Regions from separate parts of the Acidaminococcus hominis genome, predicted to be linked through region 1. Evidence: a T-box and tRNA genes for the amino acid it is inferred to sense, from the RefSeq annotation. Region 1 holds a T-box; the other holds one or more tRNA genes.

Region 1 (4,217 bases):
ACGAAGCCTGCCGCTTTATTGCCACCATGAACTACGGCTACTCCGGCACCCGGGAACTGAACGAAGCCCTGACCTCCCGGTTTGCGGTAATCCAGTTGCCGCCCATTGACGGGGCCACCCTGGACCGGCTGCTCTCCACGGAATTTCCTACGCTGAAAAAACAGGCCCGGGAGGGCTTTGGCCAATTGTTCCTGGACCTGGAAAAGAAGTGCCAGGAAGCGGAAATCTCCGAGCGGGCGCTGGACCTGCGGGGCCTTTTGGACGCCCTCCAGTTGATCCAGCAGGGCCTGGAAGCCCACGATGCCCTGGAAATGGGTCTGGTGAACAAATCCTTTGACGAATACGAGCCCGGCATTATCCGGGATGTGATCAAGCTGCGCATTCCCTCCACCTACCGGAAGCAGGATATCTTTGAGGAGTGAGGGCGTATGGCCAAGCTAAAATACGATGCCAAGCGCCGGCGGGCGCTGAATATGGTCTGGGATACCTCGGCCGACTACCGCTTCCAGCCGGATTTTCTGGCCTACGGGGATGATGGGGCACCGGATCTGTACCTCAATGCCGTGGTGGGGTTCACCCGGAAATACTACGATACGGACCAGCTCCATGCGATGTTCCAGGAAATGGAAAATTCCGCCCTGGTGGATACCTTTACGGACCTGTTGTGGCTGGGGCTGGAATACGCCACCTACGCCAAGGAGGCCCCGGTACGGCCCGTGCTGCCCCAGCTGCGGCAGGAGCACGCCCGGGCCTATTTTAACGGCACCCTGGCGGACAAACACGGGGTGGCCCACGAAATGCAGGCGGCCCGTTGGCACGAGGTGCTGGGGGAAAAGAACGGTCTCATCGACCCCTGGGCCAAGGCCCTGTACCAAAGCCTGGCCTTTGACCCCAGCTGGGATACGGCCACGTTGTGTGACCATTTCCGGAAGCTGACCAAAAAGTACTTTGTGTCCCACTTTCTGGTGCGGGAAAGCCTGGAAAAGGTCATCATCGGCAAGGGACTGGGGGATTTCCTCAGCTGGATTGTGCCTCAGTTTGCCAAAAAACAGGAATCCATCTTTAATTTTTTATATTCCAAGCAGCAGGCGGAAGACCTGCTGTCGGGGAAGCACGCCCATAACGGGCTCATGGCCATTATTACCGGCCAGACCGCTGCCCAAAATTATGACTACATCATCCACTGCTTCGGGACGTCCATTTATCCGCCCCAAAAGCAGCTGGAAATCGATCAGGCCTGCTGCGTAGGCGTCCATAAGGGCTGCCACCTGCACTTTACCCGGGGGCACCTGGGGAGCAAGGGCAGCACCGGGGAAGCCTCCCTGTGGCTTCAGGGAGCCCGCCGTCAGCGGGTGCGGAACCTGGCCTACTATAAGGAACACGGGGAAAAGGCCCGGCAGAGCATTATCCGCCTGACCCAGCAGATCCGCAGCGCCATGCGCCTGGTACGGACCAAGCTGCCGGTGCCGGTCAAGGCCGGGGAACTGGTGCCCAGTCTGGTCTGGCGGGCCGCCAAGCTCCAGGACCCCCGGGTGTTCTACAACCAGGAAGTGGTGGCTACCCCGGATTTTACCGTGGATATTATGCTGGATGCCTCAGCCTCCCGGGGGGAAGCCCAACCCGTCATCGCCTCCCAGGCCTTTGTGATTGCCGAGGCCCTGCGCCAGTGCGGCATTCCCTACCAGGTGTATTCCTTCAGCACCCTGCGCAGCTACACGGTGCTGACCCTGTTTAAAAGCTATGAGGAAAAAAAGAAGTGCACCAACGTCTTTAACTACGTGGCCACCGGCTGGAACCGGGATGGCCTGGCCCTGCGGGGCGCCCGGCAGCTGATGGGGGACTTTTCCCAGACGAAAAAAATCCTTATTATGCTCACCGATGCCCAGCCCAACGATGACCGGCCCTTCCGGAAGGAAGGGAGCCTGTACCAGCCCGAGTACCGGGAAGGCCGGGCCGTGGCGGATACGGCGGACGAGGCGGCGGCCCTGCGCCGGGAAGGCATTCGGATTATTGGCCTCATCAACGACGAGGTCAAGGGCGGCATGGAAGACGCCCGGAAAATCTTCGGCAAGGACTGCATCCGGATTCATGAGCTGGACAAAATGGCCGAAAGCATGGGAAAAATCCTCTGCCGGCAGATCGAGTCCCTGTAGGGCGTTCTCCATTGACTTTTCTGGTGAGGCTTGCTAGAATTAACTGTAATATCATATGACCAATGGCTATGAACGGAAGGAGTACAGCCAAGCTGCGTTGCAGAGAGGGTGCGGTCGGTGCAAGCATCCACGTCAGCCGCTGGAAGTCGTCCGGGAGCCGGCAGGGTGCAGCAGCCCTGCCCGTCAAGGCGCGTTAAGCCTCCAAGGTGCTCAAGCAATTGAGAATGTAGGTGGTACCGCGAAGTCAACTCGTCCTATAACAGGGACGGGTTATTTTTTTTAAGGAGGAAGAAAATGGCAGAAGAAAACAACATCCCCAAGGTATATGATCCTGCCGCGGTGGAAAAGAAATGGTATGCATATTGGATGAAACAGGGCTACTTCCATCAGGAAGTGGACAAGAGCCGCCCTCCGTTCAGCGTGGTTATTCCCCCGCCGAACATTACCGGCAAGCTGCACATGGGCCATGCCCTGGACAATACCCTCCAGGATATCCTGGTGCGCTGGCACCGGATGATGGGGGACAATACCTGCTGGCTGCCCGGCTATGACCATGCCGGCCTGGCTACCCAAATCAAGGTAGAAGAAGAACTGAAGAAAAAAGAAGGCCTGACCCGCTATGACCTGGGCCGGGAAGAATTCGTCAAACGGGTTTGGCAGTGGAAGGAAGAATACGGGGACAGAATCGTTACCCAGCTGAAATCCCTGGGCATTTCCTGCGACTGGGACCGCCAGCGCTTTACCATGGACGAAGGCCTGAGCCGTGCCGTGCGGGAAGCCTTTGTGAGCCTGTACGAAAAGGGCCTGATTTACAAGGGCACTCGGATGATCAACTGGTGCGTCAACTGCCGTACGGCTTTAAGTGACGTAGAAGTGGAACATAAGGATGATGCAGGCCATCTGTGGTATGTAAAATACCCGGTGGACGGCGAAGAAGGGGTCTACCTGACCATCGCCACCACCCGTCCGGAAACCATGCCCGGCGATACCGCCGTTGCCGTGAACCCCAAGGATGAACGGTACGGCAAGTTTGTGGGCAAAAAGGTGAAGCTGCCCACCACGGACCGGCTGATTCCCGTTATTGCCGACGATTATGTAGACCTGGAGTTTGGTACCGGTGCCGTAAAGATTACCCCGGCCCATGACCCCAACGACTATGAAATGGGTCAGCGCCAGCACCTGGACATGATTACCGTTATCGGCCAGGACGGCAAGATGACCAAGGAAGCCGGCAAATACGCCGGTCAGGACCGCTACGAATGCCGCAAGAACATTGTGGCTGACCTGGAAGCTGCGGGGCTTTTGGTGAAAGTGGAGGAATGCCCCCACTCCGTAGGCCACTGCCAGCGCTGCGGCCATATTGTGGAACCCCTGGTTTCCACCCAATGGTTCGTAAAGATGCAGCCCCTGGTGAAAGCCGCCGTGGACTGCGTAGAAGACGGCCGGACCCAGTTTGTACCCAGCCGCTTTACCAAGACCTACACCAACTGGATGGACAACCTCCACGATTGGTGCATTTCCCGGCAGATCTGGTGGGGCCACCGGATTCCTGTGTGGTACTGCGATGACTGCGGGGAAGTAACCGCCTCCCGGACGGATCTGGACCGCTGCCCCAAATGCGGCGGCCATGTACACCAGGATGAAGATGCCCTGGATACCTGGTTCAGCTCCGCCCTGTGGCCGTTCTCTACCTTTGGCTGGCCGGACAAGACGGAAGAACTGGAACAGTTCTATCCCACCAGCGTACTGGTCACCGGCTACGACATTATTTTCTTCTGGGTGGCCCGGATGCTGGTCATGGGCATGGAATTCATGAAGGAAATTCCCTTTAAGCACGTGTTCATCCACGGCCTGGTCCGGGACGAACAGGGCCGTAAAATGTCCAAATCCCTGGGCAACGGCATCGATCCCCTGGAAGTGGTGGACAAATACGGCGCCGACACCCTGCGCTTTATGCTGATTACCGGAAACACCCCGGGCAACGATATGCGGTTCTACTGGAACCGGATTGAATCCACCCGTAACTTTGCCAACAAGATCTGGAATGCTTCCCGGTTCGCCCTG
Region 2 (4,217 bases), 250 kb from region 1:
AAATGGCGGCAGGGCTGGAAAAGCCTGTCTGAGAATAGATTTAGAGAGAAAGCTGTAACAAGCAAGCTAAGTAGGATAGCAGCGCCTGTTTTGTGGGGAAACGGGCAGAAACCATGAAAACGGCAGGGGTGCCCGCTGGGCGGCTCTGCGTACCAACCGAGTGAGGTTACAAGGATGAGAGGGAATACTATTCGTTTATTATTGGTGGCCGATGATCGGCGCCAAGCCTGGCTGAAAGGGCTGCTGCAGGAGAATTTTCGCTTTCTGACAGAGTCCGATGCTGCGTCTGCCCTGGCGCGGCTTCACCAGGAACGCCGGGTGGATGCTATTATTCTGGCACCCACCCAGGGGCGGGGGCTTGACGCCCTGCGCCGGATGCACACAGATCCGGTGTGTCACCATATTCCGGTGGCTCTGCTGTTGGAAAATGCCAGTGCGAAAGAACAGGAAGAAGCGTTCTCCCTGGGTGCAGTGGACGTGATTTCCCTGCCGGCGGAGGATGACCTGATCCGGGCACGGTTTACCCATTTGAAATACGAATTGGAAAAACAGAATACCCTGCGGCTGCTCCAGCGGATTGTCCGCCGGGCCATGAAACAGGAAGATCCAGACCAGATTTTCCTGCATTTTCTGCGGTATTTGGGACTGTTTTCCCAGGCAGAAAAAGTGTTTATTTTTGAAGGGGATTCCCATGCCCCGTATTATTGGAGTACCAGCGGCGAGGCCGGGGTGGGGGAGCGGACGGTTCCCCAGCGGGATTACGCAGCACTGCGAGAGACCATTGATGGCCTGTTTGCGAAATACGGCAGTGTGTTTATCAGTGATTTGTCCCGGTGCCCGTGCGAAGATGAAAAAGCGCTGGCGGTGCTGACTTCCTATGGGCTCAAGAGCCTGGCGGCGCTGCCCATTTATTTCAACCACCGGCGGCTGTGCGTGGTATGCCTGGAAAACGTGCCCCGGGACCGGATGAGACCTACCCGGATGCTGGTGAGCCATTTGAAGACGTCCCTGATCATGATGTTTGCCAATCGGAACTCGGTGTACCACCTCCGGGCCAACAGTTCCATTGACCAGATGACTGGGGCCCTGAACCGGAATGCCTTTGACCGGTACAGCCAGACCATTGATCCGGAAGAAAGTATTGGGGTGCTGTTTGCGGACCTGGATAACCTGAAACAGGTCAACGATCAGATGGGCCACAGCTGGGGGGACCGGCTGCTGTGCGATATGGCAGAGGCTCTGATGCGCTACCGGTTTGGGGGCACGGTATTCCGCATAGGCGGGGACGAGTTTGTGGTGGTGTGGCAGGGCCTGTCCAAAGACGCTTTCTACGCCCTGGGCCAGCAGATTCGCCGGCATTTGGCGGAGCGGAACCTGAACAATTCCATGGGCCTGTATTGGGCCCCTGATGTGCGCAAGGGCTTTGATGCGGTGCTCCGGGCTGCGGACCAGCAGATGTACAATGAAAAGAGCCAGCATCGGCTGATCTGCCGCAGCACCAATAAGGAAGAAAGCCTGTTTGTGGAAGCTATGGCCAAGGGAGAATTTACGCCGTTTTTGCAGCCCATTGTGAATCCCCAGACCAATAAGATTATCGGGGCAGAGCTGCTGGCCCGGTGGATTCGGGGCGGGGTGATTCTGGAACCGTCCCATTTCCTGGACGAAATGGAACAGGACGCCTTTATTTTCCAACTGGATTCCTATCTGTGGGAAGAAGCCTGTAAGCTCCAGCGGGAACTGCTGGACAAGGGGCGGAAACCCATTCCGCTGGCTGTGAACGTCAATGCCAAGGATTTCTATTTGGGAAACGTCCCCCGGCTGATTCGGCAGCTATTGGAGAAGTATGACCTGCCCTATGAGCTGTTGATTTTAGAAATCAAGGAGCGGGATTACCGGCGCAACTCCCTGGTCCACAGCTGCGTGGACAATATGTACGATGAAGGGGTCTTTACGGTCATGGACCAGTTTGGCATGGAATATGATTCCCTCCAGGTACTGCCCACCTTGAAGGTGCGGGGGGTAAAGTTCAGCTGGAACCAGCGCCAGGATATTTCGGAAGAGTATAAGCAGAAGGTGCTGGAAAGTCTGATGAACTTGGCCGAACGCCAGGGGCTGATTGTCAACGTGGCTGGCATTGAAACCGCGGAGCAGGCCCAGATGGTGATCCGGCAGGGCGGCGGCTGCGCCCAGGGCTTCTACTGGTACCGGCCGCTGGAATGCCGGGCTTTCCGGAGACTGCTGGCAACGCCGGGGCTGACCCAGCCGCCCAAGGACCAGTCCATGCTGAGCCTGAACGTAGGAACGCTGACGGTGTACCACCTGCTGGCGGAGAATATCATCAGCGAGGCCCGGCTCAACGATATTATTGGGCCCATGGCCATTATTTCCGTGAAAAATGATGACAGCCAAATCCGGATGCGCCAGATGAACCGGGCGTACTACCGGCTGGTGGGGCGGTCCCCCCAGGATCCTTCCCTGAGCGTGGTGGACAACATTCTGACCGATGAACCGGGACAGGACCTGCTTACGGCCTTCCATCGGGCAGACGGCCGGCCGGACAGCGGCCATTTGATTTCCTTCCGGTATACCTGTCCGGGAGAATTGGAGCCCCGGCATTTGGTGGCCCGGATTCTGCCCATTGGTAAGAACGACCATTTCCGGTACTACCTGGTATTTCTGCACAAGTTCCGGTGAAAAAATTTTAGAAACAAGTTTTTGTACACTAACTTATATGTAGAAAACCCCTGTGGGGCTAACAGGGAAAGATACGCAAAAAAGGCATACTGCTCAAGCTGCTGGCGGCGAGAGCGGTATGCCTTTTTGTCCGGGGCGGGGTTAGGGGAGCGCCTTTCAGACGAAAAAAAATCCTGCCGCCGCAGCGACAGGATAAATTTTCAATGGTGGAACTAACTGGACTCGAACCAGTGACCCCCACGATGTCAACGTGATACTCTAACCATCTGAGCTATAGTTCCTTAAACAATGAGATAATTTTACCCGAAAGTGGCGTTATTGTCAAGGGCAATACGGGGTTTCCTGTTTCTTTTTTACCTTAGAAACGATATAATGATTACATATGCAAGTTTGCAGACTGCCGGAGAAAACGGCCGGAGGTCTTTTTTCCTGAGCCGCGGAAAGCCTGAAACCGGGCGGCTGGGCAGCTGCTGAAGACAATAAGGGAGGTATTCTCTATGTGGAAAAAATTTGTGACCCTGCTGCTGTTCGCCGTTTGTGTGGCAGTGGCTGCCTGCGGCAGTGCGGAGGCTCCCAAGGCTGCCAGCACCAAGGCAAATGCCAAACCCCAGCGGGTGCTTGCGCTGTTTGATACCAGTAAAGGAAAGTTCCAGGTGCAGTTAGCCACGGAGGCAGCACCCAAAACCTGCGCCAATTTCATCAAACTGGCGGAATCGGGCTTCTATAATGGGCTGACCTTCCACCGGGTGATTGATGGCTTCATGATCCAGGGGGGCGATCCCCAGGGCAATGGCACCGGGGGGCCTGGCTACACCATTCCTGATGAGTTTTCTGACCAGATTCGTCACAGCGGCCCGGGCATCCTTTCCATGGCCAACCGGGGCCCCAATACCGGGGGCAGCCAGTTCTTCATTACCCTGGAAGCCACGCCCTGGCTGGACGGCAAGCATGCGGCTTTTGGCCGGGTCGTCGAAGGCATGGACGTGGTCCAGGCCATTGGCAAGGTAAAGACCGATGCCCAGGATAAGCCGGTGGAACCGGTAATCATCAAGACCATTACCATCAAAACGCTGGACTAGACAGGAGGAGCGGAGTTTGACAGAACAACTAGAAAAACGGTTTGCTTTCCGGGATTCCCGGGAAATGGTGGCCGTGCTGGGAGAAAATGACGAATACCTGCGTCTTTTGCAGCAGCAGTTGGACTGCACCCTGATTCCCCGGGGCAATGAATTGATTGCTTCCGGCTCGGAAGAAGCGGTGGGTTATACGGAAAAGTTGGTTTCTGAACTGCTGTACCTGTACCGCCAGGGGCTGCCGGTTACGGAGCACGATGTAAAGTACGGGCTGCGGCTGGTGCTGGAGGGCAAGGAAAGCCAGCTCCATACCCTGTACACGGATACGGTGCTGACCACCTTCCGGGGCAAGCAGGTCAAGGCCAAGACCCTGGGCCAGCTCCAGTATCTGAAGACCATTGGGGAAAATGATATTACCATTGCCATTGGGCCGGCGGGCACGGGGAAAAC

The links. A T-box is a leader RNA that pairs with one kind of tRNA and senses whether it is charged. The one in region 1 lies ahead of LKE88_RS06725 (valine--tRNA ligase), so its partner is inferred to be a tRNA-Val.
Region 2: it encodes a tRNA-Val, which carries the amino acid that the T-box ahead of LKE88_RS06725 (valine--tRNA ligase) is inferred to sense. The anticodon was not compared.

What each region holds. Positions count from the first base shown of each region.
Region 1 is NZ_JAKVMG010000001.1:1,537,053-1,541,269, reverse strand. It holds gene LKE88_RS06735 (AAA family ATPase) at 1-422, shown strand, start outside; gene LKE88_RS06730 (vWA domain-containing protein) at 429-2,153, shown strand; T-box leader at 2,213-2,413, shown strand; gene LKE88_RS06725 (valine--tRNA ligase) at 2,448-4,217, shown strand, end outside.
Region 2 is NZ_JAKVMG010000001.1:1,291,650-1,295,866, reverse strand. It holds gene LKE88_RS05760 (sensor domain-containing phosphodiesterase) at 1-32, shown strand, start outside; gene LKE88_RS05755 (GGDEF domain-containing response regulator) at 205-2,694, shown strand; tRNA gene LKE88_RS05750 (tRNA-Val) at 2,899-2,975, opposite strand; gene LKE88_RS05745 (peptidylprolyl isomerase) at 3,192-3,773, shown strand; gene LKE88_RS05740 (PhoH family protein) at 3,790-4,217, shown strand, end outside.